DNA from 2 places in the Clostridium thermobutyricum genome. Region 2 is predicted to be linked to the other one. Evidence: riboswitches for the same ligand, from Rfam matches in the RefSeq annotation. Region 2 holds a riboswitch; the other holds the start of a gene.

Region 1 (6,392 bases), 1.7 Mb from region 2:
GGAAATAAGCTAAATAAGGACAAGGCAACAGAAGCAATTTTAAATGCTATTGAAAATGGAGAAAAACAAATAAATTTAGAAAATTTAAATTGTTATGAAAATCCAACATATTTATCTAATTCACCAAAAGTTATTGAAGCTCAAAAGGAATTAAATAAATATGTGTCTTCTAAAGTAACTTATGATATAGGAAATAATAAAATTGTAGTTGATGGAAGTACTATTCATAAGTGGTTATCAGTAAATAAAGATATGAATGTTGTAGTAAGTAATCAATTAGTAACAGAGTTTGTTAATTCATTAGCAGCTAAATATAATACAGTTGGAAAAACTAGAACATTTAAAACTTCATTAGGAAACACTGCAACAGTTTCAGGTGGAGACTTTGGATGGAAAATAAATGTTTCAGATGAAGTTCAAACTTTAATATCAGAAATAAAAGAGGGAAAACAAATTGAGAGAAAACCTATTTATTCACAAAAAGGATTGCCTTATGGAACTGTTGGATTAGGAAATACTTATGTAGAGGTAAATCTTTCAACACAACATATGTGGTACTATAAAGATGGAAAGCTTATAGTTCAAAGTGATGTTGTTACAGGAAATGTAAGTAAAAATGATGCTACTCCACAAGGAGTATATTATATAAAATATAAAGAAGCTAATACACATTTAAAAGGTAAAGATTATGATACTCCAGTTAAGTTTTGGATGCCTTTTAATGGGGGAATAGGACTTCATGATGCATGGTGGAGAGATAAATTTGGTAAAGATATATATAAAACAAGTGGATCTCATGGATGTGTAAATTTACCACCACAAGTTGCACAAACAGTATTTGATAATATAACTCCTGGAACTATAGTAGTTTGTTATAATTAGTAAAGATTAAGAAAGGATAATAATTTATTATCCTTTCTTTTTTCATTAAAGGAGTATACATAAAATAATTTTAAAATACTAATTTTTATTATTTTTAAATAATTTAATTATTTAATAGCTAAATATCTCATACTGTATTAAACCTTTTCATAAATATAAAGAAAAGAGTTTTGAAAGGCTGGTGAAAAGATTGCTTTCATAAAATGTAAAATAAGCAATCTGGGAGATATGAAGGATTATAGTATTAAAAATCTTAGAAATATTGGTTTTATAGGACATGGAGCAACAGGAAAAACATCTTTAGTTGAAGGAATAGCTTATACAACAGGTTTAATTGATAGAATGGGACGTGTTGAAGATAAAAATACTTTAAGTGATTTTGACTCAGAAGAAAAGAAAAGAGGATTTTCTATATCTCTTTCAGTTATTCCAATAGAAAAAAATAATATAAAAATTAATCTTTTAGATATTCCAGGATACTTTGATTTTTATGGTGAAAGTATTCAAGGAATGAGATCTGTTGATGTAGCCAATATAGTAGTTTGTGGTGTATCTGGTATTCAAGTAGGAACAGAAAAAGCTTGGGATTATTGCAATAAGATTAAATTATCAAGAACATTTTTTATAAATAAGTTAGATAGAGAAAATGCAAATTTTGATAAGACATTAAATGAATTGAAAGAAATTTTTGGGATAAGTGTAGTGCCTGTTCAATATCCAATTGGAATAGGAGAAAACTTTAGAGGAATAATTGATGTCATATCAGAAAAAGCTAAAATTTACAACTATAAAACTAAAAGGATTGAGGAAACTGAAATTCCAAAAGAGCTTCTAGAAAAAGTAGCAGAATGTAAGCAAATGATTACTGAAGCTGTTGCTGAAACAAGAGAAGAATTATTAGATAAATATTTTAATGAAGGTTTTTTAACTTCTGAAGAATTATATAAAGGGCTTTTAGATGGTTGTGCAAGAGGAGAAATAGCACCAGTAATGTGTGGAAGTGCAACTAATGGAATAGGAATGGATAGTCTCTTAGATAATATAGTTAGATTTTTTCCAGATCCAGAATTTTCATTAGCTCAAAAGTGTATTAGAGAGGATAATGAAACTGACCATATATGCTTAGATGAAGAAGAAAAATTTTCCGCATTTATATTTAAAACTTCTATTGATCCATTTGCAGGAAAACTATCATTTTTTAGAGTGATTACAGGAGAAATTTCTAGTAATGATTTAGTTATAAATAGATTAAAAGAAAAAGAAGAAAAGATATCAAATCTATATTTTATTAATGGAAAAAATACAGAAAAAGCAAATAAGATTATTGCAGGGGATATTGGAGTTATAGCAAAAGTTGATTCATTAGAAACTGGAGATACAATAACTGCATTAGATTATAATGTTGTTTATGATAAATTAAATTTTAGAAAGCCTATGATGCATAAGGCTGTTTATCCAAAAGATAAAGGTAGCGAAGATAAAATAAATATTGGATTAAGCAAAATAATAGAAGAAGATAAATCTTTGCAATTAGAAAGAAGAGAAGTTACAGGAGAATTAGTTATAAGTGGAGTATCAGAACTTCATTTAGATGTGGTAGAAAGTAAATTAAAAGAGAAATTTGGAGCAGAGGTTTTATTTAAAAAGCCTAAATTTAATTATAAAGAAACTATAACAAGTCATTCTGATGTTCAAGGTAAGCATAAAAAGCAATCTGGAGGACATGGACAATATGGTGATGTAAAAATAAAATTTGAAAGAAGATTAGATGGAGAAGAAGGATTAGAATTTGTAGATAATGTAGTTGGAGGAGCTGTTCCAAGAAATTTTATACCAGTAGTTGAAAAAGCTTTAGAAGATTGTATGAAAAAAGGAGTTCTTTTAGGATATCCATTAGTTCAGCTTAAAGCAACTCTTTATGATGGGTCAAGCCATTCTGTAGATTCATCAGAAATGGCATTTAAGATAGCAACTTCTATAGCATATAAAAAAGGAATAGAGCTTGCAAAACCTATAATTTTAGAACCTATAATGAAGGTAAATATTTATATAAGAGATGAAAGTATGGGTGATATAATTTCAGATATAAATAAGAGGAGGGGAAGAGTTTTAGGAATGGAAGGAGAAGGAGAGGTGAAGACTGTAATAGCTGAAGTTCCAGAAAGTGAATTATATACCTATGCAACAGACCTTCAGGCAATGACAGGAGGAAGAGGATATTTCGAAGTAGAATATTCAAGACATGAGGAGTTATCTAAAATAGAGACACTTAAATTAATAGAAAGTAAAGAAGAATAAAAAAGAAAACCTTCTGGCATAATAAAAATGCAAGGAGGTTTTTTTATGTCAAATTATATAATGAATGTAAAAAAAGAACTTACTAAAGATGAATATGGAAATATTCATGATTACCTTGGAGTAATAGATGTTAATGATAATTTTACTATGAATATAGAAAATAAAAATTTGATAAATCTAGAGATGATTAATCAAATATTTGAAGAAAATAATTTTGTAAAAATTAAAGAACAGATAAATGAAAATGGAAGCTGTATTATAGAAGCTAACAAAGTATACTAAATTAATATTATGTTAAATAAATTTGTTTATATTGATATTTATAGAATAGAAAATTATAATTTATGGTAATTTAGTAAACAATAGAGGAAATTCTTTAAGGAGTAAACAAAATGATTAAAAGAAGTAAAAAGATAGCAGTTGTAATAGTTGCGGCTGCAGTTATAGCAGGGGGAATATTTGTAGGATGTGGAAATTCAAATCCTATAGATAAAGAATTACAAGCAGGCAAAACAGCATTAAGCCAAAAAAATTATACAGAAGCTTTAAAAGATTTTAAAGAAGTAGAAAATAAAGATAAAAATAATCAAGAAGTATTAGATTTAATAAATATAATACAAGGTTATGAAAATGCAAAACAAAGTTATGATAATAATAATTTAACTGAAGCAGAAAATTATATAAATAACATACCAAGCAGTTATATAAATTATGCAATAAAAGATGATATAAATAATCTTAAAAATGAGATAATTGAAAAAGAAAAATCAGAAAAAAATAAAGTAAGTAGTACTAAAGAAAAAACAAGTAATACAACTAACAAAACAAATAATTCAAATGAAAAATCAAATATCACAAAAGAAATATCACAAAAAATTACTGAAGGTGAAAAGCTTATAAAATCAGGAGATATTAATTCTGCAAAAACAATCTTAAATAGTATAAACTTACAAGAGGCAACAGAAGCTCAAAAAGAAGAAATATCTAATGATATGAATAAGATAACAAATCAAATTCAACAAGAAAATCAAAAACAAGCAAATAAAGTAGCTGCAGATAAAGAAAAACTTCAAAAGCAAAGAAAAGCACTAGAACAAAAAGAAGAAAAATCAAAAAATGCTGATGATGTAAAATTAAATAAGAAAAATAGTGATATAGTTTCAACTTCAAAAAATGTAGTTTATACTGATAATGCTTTAGGAATAAAATTTACTATTCCAGCAGATTGGGTAAATCATATATTAATAAAAGAATATGGTGATGGAATAATAATTAATTTCACTTCAGAGGACGTAAAAGAGCCAGTATTTATGTTATCTATTGAAAGAAATGGAGAAATGGATGGACTTTTAGACAATGAAATAACTAAAGTAATAAACGGACAATATTTTGTATACGGACAGGCACCTATGAATTCATTAGATAGTAACAAGCAAGCAGCACCTTTATTTAAACAACTTATGAGTGAAGCAAATACAGTTAAAGATTCACTTTCAAGCTCAAGATAATAAATATAAAATTAGAAAGATAGATATAACTATTTTATATCTATCTTTTTTATTTGTAGAATTTTTATAAAACTACATATTTATAAATACATTACACAGAATTTGTAATTAAATTTAAAAAAGTATTAATTTATTTTAGATTGCTTTATATAAAATAATTTTTTTTAAGATATATTTTATATAAGTAATGAATAAAAAAATGAATATAAAGTTAATATTAAAAAATATATGGTTATTAAAAAAAATAAAAAAATATGTATAATTGTTATAGTCATTTATGTTTTTTATAAAAAATAATTTATAAAATCTTATAAAATATAAAATCTGAAGCTTTGAAATACATTTTTTAATTTGGGCACTTTAAATGTATAGAGCTAGTAGTGCAACCGACTGATTTATTCAATAGAAATTGGAAAAAATCAGTTTTTTTATTTTTAAAAATACATTTTTTGTTATATAGAGATTAATAAATAAAATATATTTAAAATTAATATAAAATCTGAAGCTTTGAAATACATTTTTTATTTGGGCACTTTAAATGTATAGAGCTAGTAGTGCAACCGACTGATTTATTCAATAGAAATTGAAAAAATCAGTCTTTTTATTTATAAAGAATTATTTTAATAAAAAGAATTTAAGTTATGTAAATTTAATTTTAGGAGGGAAATTCATTGAATAGGAAAAAAATAGCTGTTATTATAGCAACTGCAACTATTGTAGGAGGAATTTATATGAATCCTGTAATTGCTCATGCAGATAATATTAATAATGTTGCTAATATAAAAGTTCAAGAGCAAAATAATTCAAATATTACTAATAATATAGATGCTTATGATCAAGCAAGTTATATATCATTAAATAATATAACTTTTAGTAGTGATAAAGATATAAGTGGAAAATATCTTTATGTAGAAGTTGAAGGTTATGGACAAGTTACAGTTGGAGAAATTAAAACTACAATGATAGATGGTGTAAAGCATTATATAGTTCCGAAAGCTGAAAATGGTAATGATATTCCTGTAAACAAACCATTAAATGTAAAATTTTATATAGCTAATTCACAATTCGAAAAATTTGATTTAAGTAAGTGTACTTTAGCGTATGAAATGAAAGGAGTTGAATTTCATGCTTTAGATGTGTTTCAAATTAAAGTAAAATCAAAGTTACCAGAAGAATATAATGGTGAAGATGTATATTATTCATTAAATCCACTTAGTACAACAAGTCAAGTTAATGAAATAAAGCAATTAAAACAAGTTAAAATAGCAAAAGATGGAACAGTTAATGTTTATACTAATTCCCAATCAGCGGGAAATATATATTTCTATATAAAAAATAAGGACGGTAAATTTACAAGATATTTTACACAATATATACCTGGGGCAGTAAACTATACTATAAAGAAGCTTGATTATTATCAAAATGCAGGAAATGGAACATATTTAACTTCTAAAATGCCAGCATCTTTTGTTTGTCCAGAGAATCAAGCATGGGTTGTAATGGGAAATGGCATGATAAATATAAATTTAAATCCAGGGAAAATACCAGATTCAAGTAAGATAAAAACAACAATAAGTATAGAAGGTCTAGATGGAAAAATTATAGGAACTCCAGAAAGTGCAACTGGGGAATTAGGAAAGAAAACAAATTTAAAAACACCAAATATACCAGAAGGATATCATTTAGTAAATATAACTGATAACG
Region 2 (6,392 bases):
TGCTACTAATTTTTCCTTTGCTATTTCAGCTCTTTTTACAGTCATTCTATATTCTAATTCTTCTCTTAATTTTTTTATATTTTCTTCAGTTAATGTGTTATTCATAAAAAATCCTCCCAGCTAATATATTCTTTTAATATTATATACCATAGAGTAAAAAATAAAAATGCTTTACCATATCTATATAATTATTTAGACTGCTTAACTTCTTTATCTAAGAAATAAGAAATTAGTGTTCTTATAATAACTAATGCACCTAAAACAAGAATATCTTTTATATCAGGTTTTATAATGGATTGAATTATATCACTAGCTATTAAAATTTCAAAAGATAATAAAATGTATGAAGCAAGTTGATTACGCAAAGTTTTATTATTTTGAGAAAGTAAATTTAAATTTTTAGATGTTAAACTCTTTTTAATAAAATAATATGCAGCTAAAATTACACCGAAAATAAGGATAATAATTGCTATACAATTCATTATAAATATTATTTTGTCCATGACACTATTTATATTCATAAGTAAACTTCACTCCAATTTGAATGTTTTAGTTATTGTTAGCAAAATTAAATTTATCTATTCCTAAATAATAATATATTATAGCCTTGAATTTATATTGGAAAATAGAATATTTCTTAAATTAATTAAAGATTATATATTGAAATTTTATATAAATATTGATTTCTAATTAAATTTAAGAATTATTGATAAAATAATAGAAATTAAAACAATGAATATAAATAACAAAGATATTATATAATAAATTGAAAAAATATGGTAAAATAATAACTGATATTAAGTTTGGAGGAATATATGGAAGTATTTACAATTGGTCATACAAATTATTCAATAGATAAATTTATTGATTTAATAAGAAAGTTTAATATAAATTGTGTAGTAGATGTTAGATCAACTCCTTTTTCAAAATATACCCCTCAATTCAATGAAAATAATTTAAAATTAGAATTGAATAAGCGAGGAATTTATTACATAAAAATGGGAAATGAATTTGGTGCTAGAAGAAAAAATAAAAAATTATATACAGTAGATGGATATTTAGATTTTGAAAAAACTAGAAAGGATAAAGATTTTTTAAAAGGGATTGAAAGAATAAAGCAAGGGTGTAATAAAGGGTTTAATATAACTTTGATGTGCACAGAAAGGGATCCTATTGATTGTCATAGAACAATATTGGTAAGTAAAGGGTTAAAGGATAATGGATTTAACATAAAACATATTTTACCTAATGCAGAAATTCAAAGTCAAAAAAAAATAGAGGAAAGACTTTTAAATAAATATTACCCTAATAGATTACAATTATCATTTGATATAAATAAAAATTTAACTGAAGAAGAAATGATAGAAGAAGCATATAGGATAAGAAATAAGGAAATAGGATATCCGATAGGAGGTGAGGAATAATGATAACTATTTATACAATTGGATTTACTAAAAAATCTGCTGAAAAATTTTTTGATTTATTAGAAAAAAATGATGTACAAACAATTTTTGATGTTAGATTAAATAATTCAACACAGTTAGCTGGATTTTCAAAAGGAAGAGATTTAGAGTATTTTTTAAGAAAGATTTTATCAGTTAAATATATTCATGATACTAATTTTAGTCCAACAAAAGAGATTTTAGATAATTATAAAAAGAAGAAAATAGATTGGGAAAAATATGAAGAAGAGTTTAATAAGTTACTTGTTGAAAGAAATATAGATAATTATATTAAAGTAAATTTAAAAAATAAATTGAATAAAATTTGTTTTTTATGTAGTGAGGATAGTGCAGAACATTGTCATAGAAGATTAGTTGCAGAATATGTGAGAAATACATTAAAGAATGAAAAAATTAATATAATTCATATATAAAGGGGGATAATTATGGAGAAAGAGGTTATAATTTTAACTAAATCAGATAAAAATGGTGGCTATTGTGTGGCTGGTATAGATAAAGAAAATGGTAAATTTATTAGATTAGTATCAGAAGATAAAGATTCCAATTTTGCATTGAATGATAACGATTTAATATATGAGGGCGAAGAAAATCAAGTAGAGATAATGGATATAATTAGAGTTCAATTAAAAGGGAAACAAAATTGCGGATATCAACCAGAAAATTATATAATTGATGATAATTATTATATTGAGAAGGTTGGGACTGCAACTAAGAAAGAGATAAGCAATTATTTAATGAATCAAGATTATATTTTTTATAATGCGTCTAATTTTGTACACATAGAAGAGATTGAAAAACAATTAAAAAAATATTCATTAATAATGTTTAAAGTTTGTGAACTAAAATTATGGATAGATAGGTTTAAGCCACATAGAATTACTGCAAATTTTTTTCATAATGGACATGAATATAGCTTTATAAAAATAACAGATCATAGTTTAACACAAAAATATCATGAAAAAGTTTTAAAATCTTCTCCGAGACCGTTTATATTAAATAATGCGATATTAGTAATGAGCTTGGCATCTGATTACAAAGGCATAGGAGAGCATTATAAAATAGTTGCAAATATTATTGAAGAAGATAATTTATATTGGGGAGAAAGTTCAATTTAATTATAATTATTATTAACAATCTATATCTAAACATATATTAAATGAACAAAAAAATAAAACTATAATTTACGTAATAACATTAAAATACCCTTTGGATATAATAGACAATGGGTATTTTTTTATAGTAAAAATTTATAATATTTGTGAAGTAAATTTATATTTATATTAAAAAATTATACATAAGTATATGGTAATATCTTTTTATAAATTTAATAGGCAAACCTTGGGAAACCTTGGGACGCAAAGCTAAAGGGACTAAAGTTTTAAACTATGTCAGCCAGTTGCCGAAAAGTTTTAATCTTTTTGATTAGTAGACTATCTTTCGGGACTAGTCTTATTTTTTTGCCAAAATGGATTGGAATCTTTAGGGGAATAAATTTTTATATTTAGAATTTTTATTTTAAGGAGATGAAAAAATGAATAAGAAAAAAATAATGTCTGTCATATGTATAGCTGCAGTAACAAGTTATTCAGTAGCACCTTCACTAAGTAGCTATGCAACTACTTTAAATAACAAACCAGTTCAAGTAGAAGCTAGTAAAACTGTTAATGCAAAAGCTAGCAAAACTACCAATACTAAAGAAAATGGTAGTAAGGCTATTTCATTAAATGATTCTAATATAACTCTTTATGGAAATTGGGGAGGAATATATAAAGTTTTAACTTTAGGATTTGACACTAATGAAATGAAATTTACTTCAACAACAAGTAGTAATCCAATATATTTTTGTGGTGCAACTTGGGCAGATGTTTATACAGTAACTTTATATAATAATGATGGAACAGTAGAAAGCACAAAAATATTTAAAGGTGCAAATACTAATAACCAATTTAATAGTTATATTAAAGGCTTAACATTTAAATATGGAGATTATTTAAAAATACAATCCAATGGTTTATTTATGAGCTTAAATGGGCAAGAAAAATCAAAAGATACAATATATGTTCAAATAAATAAAGATGGATTAAAGAAAGTAACTAATGAAACTAAAAATTTGAAAGCTCTATATGGAATAGACAAAACAGTAGTTACAGGAAATACAGAAGCAAATAAAAAAGTTTATATTGTAGCAGATGGAAAGAGTTATAATACAACTTCAAATAGTAATGGAGAATTCTCATATGATTTGCCTAGCAGTATAAAATGTGGTTCTGATATAGGTGTTCAACCAGAAGGTGCTATGGAAGAAACAATTAAGTCTACAATAAATACTAATGATTATAAATTAGCTAATAGTAAGTTGAATATTTATAATTGGTGGGGAACATTATCAGGAATCGTAAGCTTTAATCCTCTAACTAAAGAGATGAGTGTTTCTGGATATAATCCATATTTAGGTCATATAGAAACACAATGTATGAAAATTTCTCTTTATAATTTAAAAAATTCATCAATAATAAAATCAGAAGTTATAAAAGGAAATGATACAACAAAAACTTTAGATGCTATGTTAAACAATCAAAGCTTTAATTATGGAGATGTTATAGGAATTAGTTTTGATAAATCACAAACAAGAGTTGATGTATTAAATAACAATAATAATATAGGAAATTCAACTGGAAATGAAGAATATTTTAAAATAACACAAGATGGATTAGAAAAAGTAAATGGAGATATAACTGTAAATCCATTAAATATTTTAACTTCAAATAAAATAACAGAAACAAATGTTACAGGTAAAGCTAATCCTAATGCAAAGCTAAAAGTAACTGTTAATAATAAAGAATTTTTTGGACAAGCTGATGCTAATGGAAACTATAATATAAAAATAAATGATTCAGAAGGCTTTAATATTAATACAAAAATTATTGTTTCAGAAGAAAACCATATTCCAGTTGAAATTACACCAGGAATAAGTACAGGACTTCAAATATCAAAAAGCTCAATAATTTTTAAAAATGCAAATAAGAGAAATGCAGTAAAGCTTACTTTTAATCCTATAAATATGAAAATAAATGCAAATGCTGAAAATAGCATATTTGGTACAAGCACATTAAATTATTTCAATATAAAATTAATTGGAAATAAAGATGGACAAGCTTTAAAGGATATAAATGTTCAAGAAGGAAAAACTGATAATTTTGTAAAAGAAATTAATAATACAAGGTTTGATTATGGAGATATAATCGCTATTTCAGTTAATCAAGAAGTTGGACTTTCCATAGGAGAGCCAAGTGTGCAAAATGCAAATGGAGCTCTTAAAACAAATTGTGTTGGAAACACAGAATATTTTCAAATAACTAAATCAGGTTTAGAAGAGATACAAAATAAAGATTTAAAAGTAAATCCTATTTTATATACAGGACAAAGCAATACACAAGTAAGTGGTAAGACTACGCCAAACACTAAAGTTAATATTTGGTTTAATAATAAAAATCAAATAGTTCAATCAAATGAAAATGGTGATTTTACTACAACAATACCAACAAGTGATATTACAGTTGGTTCAGTTATAAGAGTATATGTAAATAAAGATAATGCAATGCCAGTTAAGGTTCAATATGATACTAATATTTATAACATTGTAAAAAATAGAATTGAAGTAGTAAATGATACAAATATACCAATGTGTAATATTACATTTGATCCATTACAAAAAACTATTTCAGCAACAAAGGAACCTCTTGATAAAACATATACAGGAACTTTTTATGGAAATGATTTAGATATAAAAATAATTAATCCTAATAATGGTGATGTTATTTATAATTTCACATCAAATAAAATTGATGATTTAGATGGATTTATAAATAGTATAAATGGAAAAACATTTAATATGGGAGATATAGTTCAAATTTCTTATACTGAAGGATTAATAAAAGCAAATGTTTTTAATGATAATAAACAAATAGGGAATACAACAGGACAAAGGGAAGATTTTGTTATTACAAACAAAGGGTTAGAAAGTATACAAGATAAATTTATAAATGTTAATGGATTAGATATTTTAGGTGGAGAAAAAGTAACAAGTACAAGTATTATAGGGAAGGTTAGCCCTAATGAAGATGTTAATGTAACAGTGGATAAAAAAGTTTTTAGTGGAAAAGCAGATGCAAATGGAAACTTTAATATAAAAATAGAATGTAGTAACGGATTTAATCAAGATACAAAAATAATTGTTTCAGCAAAAGGATATATAAATACAATAGTTAAACCAAAATTAGAAAAAGATATAAATTTACAAAAAAGCTCTATAAATCTTTATAACAATGATGGTTGGTACGGAAAAATACAATCTAATATAATATTTAATCCATATACAATGAGAATAGAAGTTAACAATTATACAAATAGTTTTGGAAATGGACAAGAAAATTATTTAAATATAAAATTATATAATTCTAATGGAGAAGAACTTTTATCATCAGAAATAAATAATGGAAGTACAAGCATTTTGCAAGAAGCTTTAGGTGGTAAAAGCTTTAATTATGGAGATATAATTGGAATTTCCTATAATAATAAAATTTCTAAACCAGTAATTTTAAATGGAACTCAGGCTTTAGGAAATATATCTGGAGAATGGGAATACTTCCAAATAACTAAAGATGGATTAGTTAAAGTTAATTTTGGAAAACAAGCAAATACTACAAATGTTTATTGGGATAACGGAAATTTAGTAGTAAACTCTGTTTTAGCTAAAGGACAATCAAAAGATATATTAGATGGAAATAAAAAAATTATAGTAAAAGACTCAAGTGGAAAAGTTGTTTATTCAAAAGAAACACAAAGCTTAAAAGAAAATGGACAAAATGAATTACAAGGAATAATAAACTCTGACTTTTTAAATGGAATAAAAGAAGGAGAAAACTATAC

The links. A riboswitch is a leader RNA that binds a small molecule or an ion and turns the genes downstream of it on or off. The one in region 2 is predicted to bind cyclic di-GMP.
Region 1: linked by a shared signal. The riboswitch ahead of HMPREF1092_RS17030 (hypothetical protein) and the one ahead of HMPREF1092_RS08335 (discoidin domain-containing protein) in region 2 are both predicted to bind cyclic di-GMP.

What each region holds. Positions count from the first base shown of each region.
Region 1 is NZ_KB850956.1:106,846-113,237, forward strand. It holds gene HMPREF1092_RS00500 (L,D-transpeptidase family protein) at 1-882, shown strand, start outside; gene HMPREF1092_RS00505 (elongation factor G) at 1,111-3,180, shown strand; gene HMPREF1092_RS00510 (hypothetical protein) at 3,226-3,462, shown strand; gene HMPREF1092_RS00515 (hypothetical protein) at 3,573-4,688, shown strand; cyclic di-GMP riboswitch class II at 5,005-5,089, shown strand; cyclic di-GMP riboswitch class II at 5,180-5,263, shown strand; partial or broken gene HMPREF1092_RS17030 (hypothetical protein) at 5,360-6,392, shown strand, end outside.
Region 2 is NZ_KB850956.1:1,785,134-1,791,525, reverse strand. It holds gene HMPREF1092_RS08360 (GreA/GreB family elongation factor) at 1-105, opposite strand, end outside; gene HMPREF1092_RS08355 (DUF1622 domain-containing protein) at 189-521, opposite strand; gene HMPREF1092_RS08350 (DUF488 domain-containing protein) at 816-1,424, shown strand; gene HMPREF1092_RS08345 (DUF488 domain-containing protein) at 1,424-1,876, shown strand; gene HMPREF1092_RS08340 (dual OB domain-containing protein) at 1,889-2,578, shown strand; cyclic di-GMP riboswitch class I at 2,784-2,867, shown strand; gene HMPREF1092_RS08335 (discoidin domain-containing protein) at 2,995-6,392, shown strand, end outside.